2 linked regions of the Sinorhizobium meliloti genome follow. The protein of the gene in region 1 interacts with the protein of each later gene in a pairwise test. Links are inferred from orthologs where the notes say so. Each region holds a gene or a part of one and is shown in the gene's direction. Other genes may lie near its edges.

The links.
Region 2: the proteins of cyoB (region 1) and JOH52_RS06710 interact in binary tests that used the Escherichia coli proteins (3 or more experiments, as listed by UniProt). The link is inferred for Sinorhizobium meliloti from one-to-one orthologs.

What each region holds. Positions count from the first base shown.
Region 1 is NZ_JAGIOS010000002.1:522,524-529,759, forward strand. Bases 1,418-4,317 are described here. They hold cyoB (cytochrome o ubiquinol oxidase subunit I), read left to right. Parts: upstream 1,418-1,812; coding sequence 1,813-3,822; downstream 3,823-4,317. Other genes in these bases: cyoA (ubiquinol oxidase subunit II), read left to right, coding at 1,418-1,775; cyoC (cytochrome o ubiquinol oxidase subunit III), read left to right, coding at 3,819-4,317. Outside these bases: JOH52_RS21385 (MFS transporter), read right to left, coding at 1-315; more of cyoA, read left to right, coding at 615-1,417; more of cyoC, read left to right, coding at 4,318-4,451; cyoD (cytochrome o ubiquinol oxidase subunit IV), read left to right, coding at 4,448-4,849; JOH52_RS21410 (SURF1 family protein), read left to right, coding at 4,985-5,776; JOH52_RS21415 (DUF992 domain-containing protein), read right to left, coding at 5,760-6,290; JOH52_RS21420 (DUF922 domain-containing Zn-dependent protease), read right to left, coding at 6,533-7,153; JOH52_RS21425 (Lrp/AsnC family transcriptional regulator), read right to left, coding at 7,230-7,236. UniProt on the Escherichia coli protein: Cytochrome bo(3) ubiquinol oxidase is the terminal enzyme in the aerobic respiratory chain of E.coli that predominates when cells are grown at high aeration.
Region 2 is NZ_JAGIOS010000001.1:1,417,494-1,424,699, reverse strand. What follows is about bases 1,289-4,158. They hold JOH52_RS06710 (pyridoxal phosphate-dependent aminotransferase), read left to right. Parts: upstream 1,289-2,042; coding sequence 2,043-3,275; downstream 3,276-4,158. Other genes in these bases: aptA (omega-aminotransferase AptA), read left to right, coding at 4,158-4,158; JOH52_RS06705 (cupin domain-containing protein), read right to left, coding at 3,464-4,012; amaB (L-piperidine-6-carboxylate dehydrogenase), read left to right, coding at 1,289-2,026. In the rest of the region: JOH52_RS06720 (FAD-binding oxidoreductase), read left to right, coding at 1-459; more of amaB, read left to right, coding at 494-1,288; more of aptA, read left to right, coding at 4,159-5,495; JOH52_RS06695 (glycerate kinase type-2 family protein), read right to left, coding at 5,574-6,941; JOH52_RS06690 (GMC family oxidoreductase), read right to left, coding at 6,957-7,206. UniProt on the Escherichia coli protein: Shows aminotransferase activity with methionine and histidine as substrates, and to a lesser extent also with phenylalanine.

The sequences.
Region 1 (7,236 bases):
TCGGCCGTAAGTCCGGTCGATGGCCATGAAGACCAGCGAACCGACCAGTCTTGCAACGAAGGCGAGCGAAAAAATGGCGAAGGAGTAGAGCGTCGCCGTCAGCCGATCGGGGGCGAAAGGAAAGAAGAGCTGCGGAAAGACGACCACCGAGGCTATGCCATAGACGAAGAAGTCGAAGAATTCCGCTGCCCGGCCGATGACGACGCCGATGGCGATATTGCCGGCGGATACGGGCGTGTCGTCGTGAATGCGCCGCGCGTCGCGCTCCATCGAAGAGGACGACGGTCCCAGGGACTGTTGCATTGCACTGCTCATCAAACGCCTCCCGCGCTCGCACGGGGGCTAAGAACATGCGGTGTTCCGCCGCACCCGCTCGTACTCTCAAGATGAGAGCGCAAGGCTCCCTTGGAGGGATCTTGACCAATCAACCGTTCATATCAAGGGGAGAAACGCGAAATAATGCGTTTCACGTCCTCACTGTCTGCAAGCGGCGGAAGATGCTGCGTCGCAAAACGACTGCGGCGGATTGCTGCAGTGCGACCATCGACCTCATACCTTTCCCATCCACTCTACTTTAGTCGCAGGGCCGTCGAAACAAAATAGAGCTCCGAGCCGTGCCAGAACTGTTGAAGTTTTCCCGCCGCCTCGCCGTTTTGCCGCTTTTCCTCGTGATGGCGGGATGCGACATGGTGGTGATGTCGCCATCCGGCGATATCGCTGCGCAGCAACGCGATCTGATCGTCATATCGACGATCCTCATGCTGCTGATCATCGTCCCGGTCGTTTTCCTGACGCTTTTCTTCGCTTGGCGGTATCGGCGGTCCAACACGAGCGCCACCTACGATCCGGAGTGGCACCACTCGACGGCGCTCGAGGTGGTGATCTGGTCGGCACCGCTTGCGATCATCATCGCGCTCGGGGCGATTACCTGGATCAGCACGCACAAGCTCGACCCCTATCGACCGCTCGACCGGCTGGATGCGGAAAGGGCGATCCCCGCGGATGCCAGACCGCTCACCGTCGAGGTCGTGGCGCTCGACTGGAAATGGCTGTTCTTCTATCCCGACCTCGGGGTCGCGGCCGTCAACGAGCTCGCAGCGCCCGTCGACGTTCCGATCCATTTCAAGATCACCGCCTCCTCGGTGATGAACTCCTTCTATATTCCGGCCCTTGCCGGCCAGATCTATGCGATGCCGGGCATGGAAACAAAGCTCCACGCGGTGATCAACAAGCCGGGCGAATATGAAGGCTTCTCGGCCAATTACAGCGGCGACGGCTTTTCCCACATGCGCTTCAAGTTCCACGGGCTCGACCGGCAGGGCTTCGACGATTGGGTCGCGCGGGTGAAGGCGCAGGGAACCGCGCTCAACCGCGACGCCTATCTGAAGCTCGAAAAGCCGAGCGAAAGGGAGCCGGTCCGCTATTACGCCGCGGTCGAGGACGGCTTGTATCGGGCAATCCTCAATCTATGCGTCACACCCGGCAAGATGTGCATGGAGGAGATGATGCACATCGACATGATGGGGGGCGCCGGCAAGGAGAGCGCCGAGAACCGGGAAAAGCTGGAATACGACAACAGGCATTCCCTGGCGGAAGGAGCACCGGCCGCAACGCACCCGGCGACGGGCACACCCGCGCGCAGCCAGCAGGAGCCGCAGGGCACTGGCGCCGAGGAGCCGATGCAGCACGATATGCCCATGGGAGGACACGAGGGACACTCGATGCCGGGCATGAACCATCAGAGCGATCCGGCACCGCCGCAGCTCAACCATTGAACACGGCGCGTTGCGCCAACGATTGAACAGGTTTCCGATGTTCTCCGATCCAGATTTTCTGAAGCTCATCTTCGGCCGGCTTACCCTCGACGCGATCCCTTATCACGAGCCGATCCTCGTCGTGACCTTTCTCGCCGTCGCGCTCGGCGGCATCGCGCTGATCGGCCTCATCACCTATTACCGCTTCTGGGGGACGCTCTGGCGCGACTGGCTGACGAGCGTCGACCACAAGAAGATCGGCATCATGTACATCATTCTCGCGCTGGTGATGCTGCTGCGCGGATTTTCCGACGCGATCATGATGCGGCTGCAGCAGGCGATGGCCTTCGGCGGCTCGGAAGGCTACCTGCCGCCGCATCACTACGACCAGGTCTTCACCGCACACGGCGTGATCATGATCTTCTTCATGGCGATGCCCTTCGTGACGGGGCTGATGAACTTCGTCGTGCCGCTGCAGATCGGCGCGCGCGACGTCTCCTTCCCCTTCCTCAACAATTTCAGCTTCTGGATGACGACGGCCGGCGCGATCATCATCATGCTGTCGCTCTTCGTCGGCGAGTTCGCGCGGACCGGATGGCTTGCCTATCCGCCGCTGTCGGGCGCGGACTACAGCCCCGGCGTCGGGGTCGACTATTACATCTGGGGCCTGCAGATCGCCGGCATCGGAACGACGCTGTCGGGGATAAACCTCATCGCCACCATCGTGAAGATGCGCGCCCCCGGCATGACGATGATGAAGATGCCGGTCTTCACCTGGACGTCGCTCTGCACCAATGTGCTGATCGTCGCCACCTTCCCGGTGCTGACCGCGACGCTGGCGCTGCTTACGCTCGACCGCTATGCCGGCACGAACTTCTTCACCAACGACCTCGGCGGCAATCCGATGATGTATGTCAACCTCATCTGGATCTGGGGCCATCCGGAGGTCTACATCCTCATCCTGCCGGCCTTCGGCATTTTCTCGGAAGTCGTCGCGACCTTCTGCGGCAAGCGGCTCTTCGGCTATGCCTCGATGGTCTATGCCACGGTCGTCATCACCATCCTCTCCTACATCGTCTGGCTGCACCACTTCTTCACCATGGGCTCGGGTGCGAGCGTCAACGCCTTCTTCGGCATCACGACGATGATCATCTCGATCCCGACCGGAGCGAAGATGTTCAACTGGCTCTTCACCATGTATCGCGGCCGCATCCGCTACGAGGTGCCTATGCTGTGGACCATCGGTTTCATGGTGACCTTCGTCCTCGGCGGCATGACCGGCGTCTTGCTTGCCGTTCCGCCGGCCGATTTCGTCCTGCACAATTCGCTGTTCCTCATCGCCCACTTCCACAATGTCATCATCGGCGGCGTCGTCTTCGGGCTGATGGCAGGCGTCGTCTACTGGTTCCCGAAGGCCTTCGGATTCAGGCTCGATCCGTTCTGGGGCAAGATGTCCTTCTGGTTCTGGCTGACCGGCTTCTACTTCGCCTTCATGCCGCTCTACGTGCTCGGGCTCATGGGGGTCACGCGCCGCGTCAGCCAGTTCGAGGATCCCTCGCTGCAGATCTGGTTCGTCATCGCGGCCTTCGGCGCCTTCCTGATCGCGCTCGGCATCCTGTCGATGCTGATCCAGCTCGTCGTCAGCTTCGTGAGGCGCGAAGAGCTGCGCGACACGACCGGCGACCCCTGGGACGGGCGCACGCTCGAATGGTCGACCGCCTCGCCACCACCGGATTACAACTTCGCCTTCACCCCGCTCGTCCACGATCAGGACTCCTGGTGGGATATGAAAAAGCGCGGCCACAGCCGGCCGCTTGTAGGCTTTAAGCCGATCCACATGCCGAAGAACACCGGCACAGGCGTCATCCTCGGAGCGATCAGCGTCGTCTTCGCCTTCGCCATGGTCTGGTACATGTGGTGGCTGGTGATCCTCTCCTTCGTCGCCATGGCGGCGATCGCCATCGGCCACACCTTCAATTATGACCGCGACTTCCACATTCCCGCAAACGTCGTCGCCGACACAGAGGGCAAGCGGACCGAAGCGCTTGCCGCCGAGGTGCAAGCATGACCGAGTTCCATACCGAACGCGCGCTCGATGAGGGACAGGCGCCGGCCTTCTACCTGACGGAGGAGCATCACCCCGAAGGGAGCACGATGCTCGGCTTCTGGCTCTATCTGATGAGCGACTGCCTGATCTTCGCGGTTCTCTTCGCCACCCATGCGGTTCTCGGCCGCAACTATGCCGCCGGCCCCTCGCCCGCCGATCTCTTCGACCTGCCGCTCGTCGCGGTGAACACGTCGATGCTGCTTTTCTCCTCGATCACCTACGGCTTCGCCATGCTGGCGATGGAACGTTACGAGAAAAAAGCGACGCTCACCTGGATGGCCGTCACCGCGCTCTTCGGCATCGCCTTCGTCGGGCTCGAGTTCTACGAGTTCGCGCATCTGCTCCATGAGGGCGCCGGACCGCAGCGTAGCGCCTTCCTGTCGTCTTTCTTCACGCTCGTCGGCACGCACGGCCTGCACGTGACCGCCGGCATCGTCTGGATGTTCGTGCTCATGGCGCAAGTCGCAAAGCGCGGACTGATCCCGGAAAACAAGCGCCGCCTCATGTGCCTTTCGATGTTCTGGCACTTCCTCGACGTCGTCTGGATCGGCGTCTTTTCCTTCGTCTATCTGATGGGAGTTCTCGGATGAGTACGCACGCACCTTCGCACGAGGACGCTTTCGAGGCCCATCACGGCCACAGCCATGGTCACGACGCGGGACACGGAACGCTGAAGAGTTACGCGACCGGCTTCGTCCTCTCCGTCATCCTGACCGCGATCCCCTTCTGGCTGGTGATGGCCGACATTCTCGACAGCGCCGTCCTCACCGCCGCGATCATCATGGCCCTCGGCGCCGTCCAGATCGTCGTCCACATGATCTTCTTCCTGCACATGAACACCCGTTCCGAGGGCGGCTGGACGATGATGGCGTTGATCTTCACGATCCTTCTCGTCGCCATCGCGCTTTCCGGCTCGCTCTGGGTCATGCATCATCTGAACACGAACATGATGCCGATGAGCCCGGAAATGATGAAGAACATGCCGTGAATCGGGACTTCGCCCCTCTCCTCGGGTTTAACCCGAGGACTAACCCTCTCCCCGCATGCAGGGAGAAGGTGGCGGCAGCCGGATGAGGGGGCGCAAGCCTCGATCATATTGGTTCCGCTTCGAAGCAAGAACGTCATGAGCGACACCGAACTCACCTCCAGCCCGCACTCCCGGCTCTCGCTTGCGATCCTCAGCATCCTCGGCCTCCTGCTCATCGCGGCTTTTGCTGCGCTCGGCACGTGGCAGCTCAAGCGCCTCTCCTGGAAGCTCGACCTGATCGCCCGGGTCGAGGAGCGCGTCCACGCGGCACCCATGCCTGTGCCGCCCCGCAACGACTGGCCGAACGTCAACGCCGCGCGAGACGAATACCGGCACGTCGCTCTCCAGGGCCGCTTCCTCAACGATAAGGAAACGCTGGTCTATGCCGCAACCGAACGCGGCGCCGGCTATTGGGTTGTGACGCCCCTTGCAGCTGCCGATGGGACGACGGTGCTCGTGAACCGCGGCTTCGTACCGACGGAGAGGCGTGAGGCATCGACGCGGCGGGAAGGCCAGATCGAGGGCGAAGCGAAGGTCACCGGCCTCATGCGCATGGACGAGCCTGACGGCTCGCTCCTGCAGTCGAACAGGCCCGGGGAAAACCGTTGGTATTCGCGCGACGTGGGTGCGATCGCTGCGGCGCGTGGCCTCTCCGAGGTCGCGCCCTACTTCGTCGACGCGGATGCCAGCCCGAATCGCGGCGGGCTCCCCGTCGGCGGACTGACGCGCGTCGTCTTTCCCAACAATCACCTCGTTTATGCCGTCACCTGGTACGGTCTCGCGGCCATGACGGTGGGTATGCTGGTGATTTTGTGGAGGTCGGCGAGGAGATCGGTCCCGGCGCGGCGTAACGGCCGCGCCGGCGAAGACATCAATTCGCGGAGTTGAGGGTCATCGACGTGCCCGCGGCCGCGACGTTGAGACCGAGCTGGCCGGTGACGCTGACCGTCTGGAGGTGGATCGAGCCGGAGGTGCCGCCGACGAGGACATTGGCGCCCACACCCGCACCGAGCGTCGCCTCGGCGCTCGCGCCCTTATAGATACCGCTCAGAGAACCATGGTGGTAGCCTGCCGTCGGCGCGAACACGGCCCAGATCAACCGGCTGCGCATCGTGAAACCCACGTCGATCCCGAGTTTGCGAATTTCACCCGTGTAGCGATCCTCGATCACATCGCCGCCCAGCGACCGGAAGGCGCACTCGACCTCTTTGGACGAACCGAGCACGTAGCCGGCGCCGCCGCCGATGTCGCATTCCAGATAGCCGATCTTCACACCGCCGCGCGCGTCCTGCATCGCCGGCGGCGGCGCCGGCTCCTGATAGGTCAGATCGGCCGCATTGGCGCCCGCGGCGGCAAACGCGATCGTGACCGCGGAAAACGCCATGGCGAGAGTCTTCTTCATGCATCTTCTCCTTTTCGGCTCATCATCGGCAGAAACCCCGGCCGATCGTCCGAAACAAATTCAGTAATGTCAGCTGCACGGAAAGATTTCGTGCCGCTATGCCTGCCACTCAGGCGGGCTCACGTTTTCGTTGCATTGAGACAATTCGGAGGCAGGCTCGACAACATCTTGCTTTTGCGCAGAAGTGTTGCCTTTCGGCCAAAGCCTCAAGCGCGCCGCCTCGAACGGATCTGCCACGCGCATCAGCCGCCGTTCACGAGATTGAGGATGAGCTGGTGAACATTGCCGCCGTCGCTGAGCTCGGCCTTGTCGAAGTCGCGGCTCTTCTGTCTTTGCGCGCGGGAGATTTCGCCGAGCCGCTTCGTCATTTCGGATTTGATCTTGCGGCATTGGGGATCGTCGGCAACGGTGAGGCCCACGGTGGCGGCCTCGATGGCGCTCACCATCTCCTTGATGAAGTCGCCATGGACCAGTTCATGCTTTTTCACGCCGGCGATGAAGGTCTGCCAGTGCGTCTCGATCCCGGCCGGCAGCTTTCCGGCAAGCTCCGGCAGCGTATACGTGATGGTGAGCTTCGGCAGCGCCGACGCGAGCACGCAGGCCCCGTCTCGCTCCTCGTATTTCCGCCTCCAGGTGAGTTTGAAGCTCGTATGGGCGATCGCGCGCCCGAGGCCGCCCACCTGCGGTCCTCGTTCGCCGATGGAAGCGTAGAGCTCCGGTCCGGACTGCCCGGTGATCGCGTAGGTCTTGATCTTTTCGACCGCCTGCCATTCCGCCCGGGCAGCCGCCGGCGTCATGAGAACACAGGCCAACAGAAAACAAGTTCGACGGCCCGCCAAGCCAACCCCCACGAAAACCTTCATTGAATGCGGGCGCAACCTAACGGGGATGGGCACGGCTTTCAATCGTCCCGATCTGCCCCTACGCGGCTGCTGCCGGTCAGACG
Region 2 (7,206 bases), on another replicon or contig:
GATGCACTCGTCGGCCCGCCGCACGAGATCTGGGCGCTGCGCCATGCGCTTTCGGAGGGCGTAAAACACCTCGGCAAGCTGATCGCCTTCGATCTCTCCTTCCGCAGGGGTGACATCATGGCCTTCTGCGACCATATGAAGACGGAAATGCCGGAAAAATTTCCGGGCGTCACGGTCTGCGATTTCGGCCATATCGGCGACGGCGGCGTTCACTTCAACCTGGTCGTCGCCAAGGATAGTCCGCTACTGGCCGATGCGACCTTCGAGCAGCGACTGCGCGAATGGGTCTTTGCGGTGGCGGTCGAGCAATATCACGGCAGCTTCAGCGCGGAACATGCGCTCGGCCGCCGCAACCAGGCTTTTTACGATCTCTACACGCCGGAAAAACTGAAGAACATGGCGGCCGGCCTCAAGACGCTCACCTCGCCGGGCAAGCTCGGCAGCGTGCGCTTCGGTTAGGTCATCGCGCCAGTTACAAGACGGGAGTCACCACATGAACATTGCAGCCAAGAAAATCGATGTCGCGAGCGAGGCAGCCGCGCTCCTCGATAAAATGGGCGTCGCCAAGGACCTCTACACCGGCGGCGACATGCCGTCCTTCAGCCCGGTCACCGGCGAGAAGATCGCAAGTCTCAAGACCGTATCTGCCGCTGAAGCCGCCGGCAAGATCGAGAAGGCCGACGAGGCTTTCCGCGCCTGGCGCCTCGTACCGGCGCCCAAGCGCGGCGAACTCGTCCGGCTTCTCGGCGAGGAACTGCGCGCCTTCAAGGCCGATCTCGGCCGCCTCGTCTCGATCGAAGCCGGCAAGATCCCGTCCGAGGGCCTCGGCGAAGTGCAGGAGATGATCGATATCTGCGATTTCGCCGTCGGCCTTTCCCGCCAGCTCTACGGCCTGACGATCGCCACCGAGCGTCCCGGCCACCGGATGATGGAAACCTGGCACCCGCTCGGTGTCGTCGGCATCATTTCCGCCTTCAACTTCCCCGTCGCGGTCTGGTCTTGGAATGCAGCGCTCGCGCTCGTCTGCGGCGACGCCGTCGTCTGGAAGCCGTCGGAAAAGACGCCGCTTACCGCGCTCGCCTGCCAGGCGATCCTGGAACGCGCCATCGCCCGTTTCGGCGACGCTCCGGAAGGCCTGTCGCAGGTCCTGATCGGCGACCGGGCGATCGGCGAGGTTCTCGTCGACCATCCGAAGGTGCCGCTGGTTTCGGCGACCGGCTCCACCCGCATGGGCCGCGAGGTCGGTCCGCGGCTTGCCAAGCGCTTCGCCCGTGCGATCCTGGAACTCGGCGGCAACAATGCGGGCATCGTCTGCCCGTCCGCCGATCTCGACATGGCGCTGCGCGCCATTGCTTTCGGCGCTATGGGCACCGCCGGGCAGCGCTGCACGACCCTGCGCCGCCTCTTCGTCCATGAAAGCGTCTACGACCAGCTCGTGCCGCGCCTGAAGAAAGCCTATCAGTCGGTTTCGGTCGGCAACCCGCTGGAATCGGCCGCACTCGTCGGCCCCCTCGTAGACAAGGCGGCCTTCGACGGGATGCAGAAGGCGATCGCCGAGGCAAAGAACCATGGCGGAGCCGTCACCGGCGGCGAGCGCGTCGAGCTCGGCCACGAGAACGGCTACTACGTCAAGCCGGCACTGGTCGAAATGCCGAAGCAGGAAGGCCCGGTTCTCGAGGAAACCTTCGCGCCGATCCTCTACGTCATGAAGTACAGCGACTTCGACGCGGTGCTCGCCGAGCACAATGCGGTTGCCGCCGGGCTTTCCTCCTCGATCTTCACCCGTGACATGCAGGAATCGGAACGCTTCCTCGCAGCCGACGGCTCGGATTGCGGCATCGCCAACGTCAATATCGGTACCTCCGGCGCCGAGATCGGCGGCGCGTTCGGCGGCGAAAAGGAGACCGGCGGCGGCCGAGAATCCGGCTCCGACGCCTGGAAGGCCTATATGCGGCGCGCCACCAACACGGTGAACTATTCGAAGGCTCTGCCGCTGGCGCAGGGCGTCTCTTTCGACATCGAATAATCGAACAGGATCGGCCATGACCATCAATGCAACGGTCAAGGAGGCGGGCTTTCAGCCCGCCTCGCGGATTTCCTCGATCGGAGTTTCGGAAATCCTGAAGATCGGCGCCCGCGCCGCCGCCATGAAGCGCGAAGGCAAGCCGGTGATCATCCTCGGCGCCGGCGAGCCGGATTTCGACACGCCGGAACACGTGAAGCAGGCCGCCTCGGATGCGATTCACCGCGGCGAGACGAAATACACCGCACTCGACGGCACGCCGGAACTGAAGAAGGCGATCCGCGAGAAATTCCAGCGCGAGAACGGGTTGGCCTACGAGCTGGACGAGATCACGGTCGCGACCGGCGCCAAGCAGATCCTCTTCAACGCCATGATGGCCTCGCTCGATCCGGGCGACGAGGTCATCATTCCGACGCCCTACTGGACCTCCTATTCGGACATTGTCCATATCTGCGAGGGCAAGCCGGTCCTGATCGCCTGCGACGCATCTTCCGGTTTCCGCCTGACGGCGGAAAAGCTTGAGGCGGCCATCACGCCGCGGACCCGATGGGTGCTCTTGAACTCGCCCTCCAATCCGTCGGGCGCCGCCTACAGTGCGGCCGACTACCGGCCGCTGCTCGAGGTACTTCTGAGGCACCCGCATGTCTGGCTGCTCGTCGACGACATGTATGAGCACATCGTCTATGACGGTTTCCGCTTCGTCACCCCGGCGCAGTTGGAGCCGGGCCTGAAGAACCGCACGCTGACCGTAAACGGCGTCTCGAAGGCCTATGCGATGACCGGCTGGCGGATCGGCTATGCCGGTGGCCCGCGCGAGCTCATCAAGGCGATGGCCGTCGTCCAGAGCCAGGCGACCTCATGCCCCTCTTCGATAAGCCAGGCGGCTTCGGTCGCGGCGCTCAACGGGCCGCAGGACTTCCTGAAAGAACGAACCGAGAGCTTCCAGCGCCGCCGCGATCTCGTGGTCAACGGCCTGAACGCGATCGACGGCCTCGACTGCCGCGTTCCCGAGGGTGCCTTCTACACCTTCTCCGGCTGCGCCGGCGTGCTCGGCAAGGTGACGCCATCAGGCAAGAGGATCAAAACGGATACGGACTTCTGCGCCTATCTTCTGGAAGACGCCCATGTCGCCGTCGTCCCGGGCTCGGCCTTCGGCCTCTCACCCTTTTTCCGCATCTCCTATGCAACATCGGAGGCGGAGCTGAAGGAGGCGCTCGAACGAATCGCTGCGGCTTGCGAGCGGCTTTCGTGAGCGGCTCGAATTGCCCCTCAACCGCCTGCCGGCACCTTCTCCCCGTTCCACGGGGAGAAGGGACTCGTGGCGCTCGCTCGTAACACCGCAACGGCTTCGGCAGGAAGGGGAGTAGCCCGCTTGTCCCTTCTCCCCGTCAGAACGGGGAAGAAGGTGCCGGCAGGCGGATGAGGGGCGTTCTTTCCCCTTCAAAACGTCGGCGGCGTACAGGCACTGATCACGTCGCAGGGCACCGGTCCGATACAGCGAAAGCGGTGCGGCCGCCGGCTTTCGAAATAATAGGCGTCGCCCGGCCCGAGGATGCGCCGCTCGTCATCGACGGTCACTTCGAGCCGGCCTGAAAGCACGATGCCGCCTTCCTCGCCCTCATGCACCAGCGGCACCTTGCCGGTATCCGCGCCCGGCTGGTAGCACTCCTTCAGGATCTGAAGGCTGCGGCCGAAAAGGTTGTCGCCGATCTGGCGATAGGAGATCGGTCCCTTGCCGATCTCCACCAGTTCCTCCGCCGCATAGAAAGCCCTGCGCGACTTCTCCGGCTCGAAGGAGAAGAACTCCGCAAGCCCGATCGGTATACCGTCGAGGATACGCTTCAGCGCCCCGACCGAGGGGTTCGATGCATTCGATTCGATCAGCGAGATGGTGGAGTTTGTAACCCCCGCCCGTTTGGCGAGTTCGCGCTGGGAAAGCTTGTGCCTCAGCCGCACCTGCCGCAGGCGGCTGCCGATATCGACGCTCATAGCGAACTCCGGTGTTGATGTTGTTTGAAATAGCGAAACTCTATCAAACTCCCTCGTGCAAATACAACGGCTTAGATGACCTTAGAAAAGGACTTGTTCGGAAATCCAAATCATGGCGTCAATCGGCTAACGACAGGAGGATGCCATGAACGCCCACAACAAGCCCAACGCTCCGGTTCTCGACAGCTACTGGATGCCCTTCACCGCCAACCGCCAGTTCAAGGCGGCACCCCGGCTGCTCGCCGCCGCCGAGGGCATGCACTACACCAGCGTCGACGGCCGGACGGTTCTCGACGGCACCGCCGGCCTCTGGTGCGTGAATGCCGGGCACGGCCGCCGGCAGATCGCCGCCGCGGTCGAGCGGCAGCTTTCGACCATGGACTTCGCGCCGTCCTTCCAGATGGGTCATCCGATCGCCTTCGACTTCGCCGAGCGGCTGGCCGAGATCGCGCCCGGCCCGGCTGGCACCAAGCTCGACCGGGTGTTCTTCACCGGCTCGGGCTCGGAATCCGTGGACACCGCGCTGAAGATGGCACTTGCCTATCAACGTTCGATCGGCCAAGGCACGCGCACCCGCCTCATCGGCCGCGAACGCGGTTATCACGGCGTCGGCTTCGGCGGCATCTCCGTCGGCGGCATCGTCAACAACCGCCGCGTCTTCCCGCAGCTTCCCGGGTCCGACCATCTGCGCCACACCCATGATCCGGCGAAGAACGCCTTCGTCAAAGGGCAGCCGGAGCATGGTGCGGAGCTTGCCGACGACCTCGAAAGGCTCGTGGCGCTCCACGGCGCCGAGACGATCGCCGCCTGCATCGTCGAGCCAGTCGCCGGCTCGACCGGCGTGCTGATCCCGCCGAAGGGCTATCTCGAGCGGCTGCGCGCGATCTGCGACAAGCACGGCATTCTCCTGATCTTCGACGAGGTGATCACCGGTTTCGGCCGGCTCGGTGCGGCCTTTGCGACCGACTATTTCGGCGTCACGCCGGACATCGTCACCACCGCAAAGGGGCTTACCAACGGTGCGATCCCGATGGGCGCTGTCTTTGCCAGCCGCAAGGTGCACGACGCGCTGATGCACGGCCCCGAAGGCCAGATCGAGCTCTTCCACGGCTATACCTATTCCGGCCATCCGGCCGCCTGTGCCGCCGGCATCGCCACGCTCGACATCTATCGCGACGAAGGCCTGATGACGCGCGCCGCCGAAATCGAGGGCGACTGGCACGAGGCGATGCATTCCATGAAAGGCCTGCCGCACGTCATCGACATCCGCACCATCGGCCTCATCGCCGGCATCGAGCTCCAGTCGCGCGACGGCGCGCCCGGCGCTCGCGCCTATGACGTCTTCGTCGATTGTTTCGAGCGGGGCCTGCTGATCCGCGTCACCGGCGACATCATCGCCTTCTCGCCGCCTCTGATCGCGGAAAAGCAGCATTTCGGCGAGATCGTCTCGATCCTTGCCGATGCGTTGAAGCGGGTGAAGTAACAGCGGTTCGCGCGCGGAATGACCCCTCCCCACGTTTGGGAGGGGCAATTTCAGGCCGTGCCATCCCCTTCCAGAAGTTCAGCGTATCAGGATCGCCCGCAGATCATTGACATTCGTCCCCGTCGGGCCGGGCACGAAGAGGTCGCCGCTGGCCGCGAAGGCCGTCCAGGCGTCATGGCCTGCGAGATGCGAACGGGGATCGGCGCCTGCCGCCCGCATCCGGCCAATGCTTGCGCCGTCGGCAAAGGCGCCGGCATTGTCCTCGGATCCGTCGATGCCGTCGGTGTCGGCGGCAAGCGCATCGATACCACCGATACCGTCGATGTCGAGCGCGAGCGACAGGAGGAATTCGCTGTTACGTCCGCCCTTACCGTAACGTTCGCCGGAAATCGTCACCGTCGTCTCGCCGCCGGAAAGCAGCACGACCGGCTTCGAAAAGGGACGGTTGCGCGAGGCCACTTCCCGCGCGAGCGCCGCATGCATGCGGCCGATGTCGCGCGCCTCGCCTTCGATCGCATCCGACAGGATCATCGCCTCGATGCCGCTTTCCCGCGCCCGTGCCGCCGCCGCTTCCAGCGAAACGCTCGCCGAGGCGATGACGTGGACTTCGTTGCCGGCGAATGCAGCATCGTCGGGCCGGGGTGCTCGCGCCGCATCGGAAGCGAGATGCGCCGTCACCCGTTCGGGCAGGGCGATAGCGTATCGCGCGACGATCTCGCGCGCCTCTTCGAGGCTGGATCGGTCGGCAACCGTCGGGCCCGAGGCGACGAAGGCCGGATTGTCGCCGGGCACGTCGGAGACGACGAGGCTCACGACCCGCGCCGGCGCGGCGGCAAGTGCAAGCCGCCCGCCCTTGATCCGCGAGACATGCTTGCGGACCACATTCATGGCGGAGATCGGCGCTCCGGAGGCAAGCAGCGCCTTGTTGACGGCGATCTCGTCTTCCAGGGTCAAGCCGCCGGGCGGGGCCGGCAGCAGAGCCGAGCCGCCGCCGGAGATGAGCGCCACCACGAGATCATCCGCCGTCAGTCCGCCGACCGTTTCGAGAAGCGCCGCGGAGGCGGCAAGCCCCGCCTCATCCGGCACCGGGTGAGCCGACTGCAGGACCCTGATCCGCCCGCATTTCTCGACGGGCCCGTGGCGGGCAACGACGGCGCCTGCGAGCGGCCCGTCCCAGAGCCGCTCGAAAGCGGCCGCCATCTGGCTCGCGGCCTTGCCGGCGCCGACCACGATCGTGCGGCCCTTCGGCCGCGCCGGAAGATGCGCCCGAATGGCTGCTTCAGGATCGGCCGCGGCGACGGCGGCCTCGAAGAGGGATATGAGAAAAGGGCGCGGCTCTATTGACGTCATGGAATCAGACCGGGATTTCTGGATAAGGACGAAGGCACCTTGGACGCCGCCTTCAGCCGCCGCAACGATTTTTCGAACGGCCGCCCGAAACTGCAACGCCCGATCGCTCCTTCAGCGGACCTCCGCGCGCGCCCGCGGGCGCGCGTCGTTGCGCTCGTGCTGGAACACGGCCGGGGGCAGCGGCGGCAATCCGCGGATGATGTCGGCCCCCTTCTCGCCCATCATGATCGTCGGGCCGTTGGTGTTGCAGGATGGGACCCGCGGCATTACCGAGCTGTCGCAGACGCGCAGGCCCTCGATCCCGCGAACCTTGAGCTCCAGGTCGACCACCGCCGCCGCGTCGGTCCCCATCTTGCAGGTG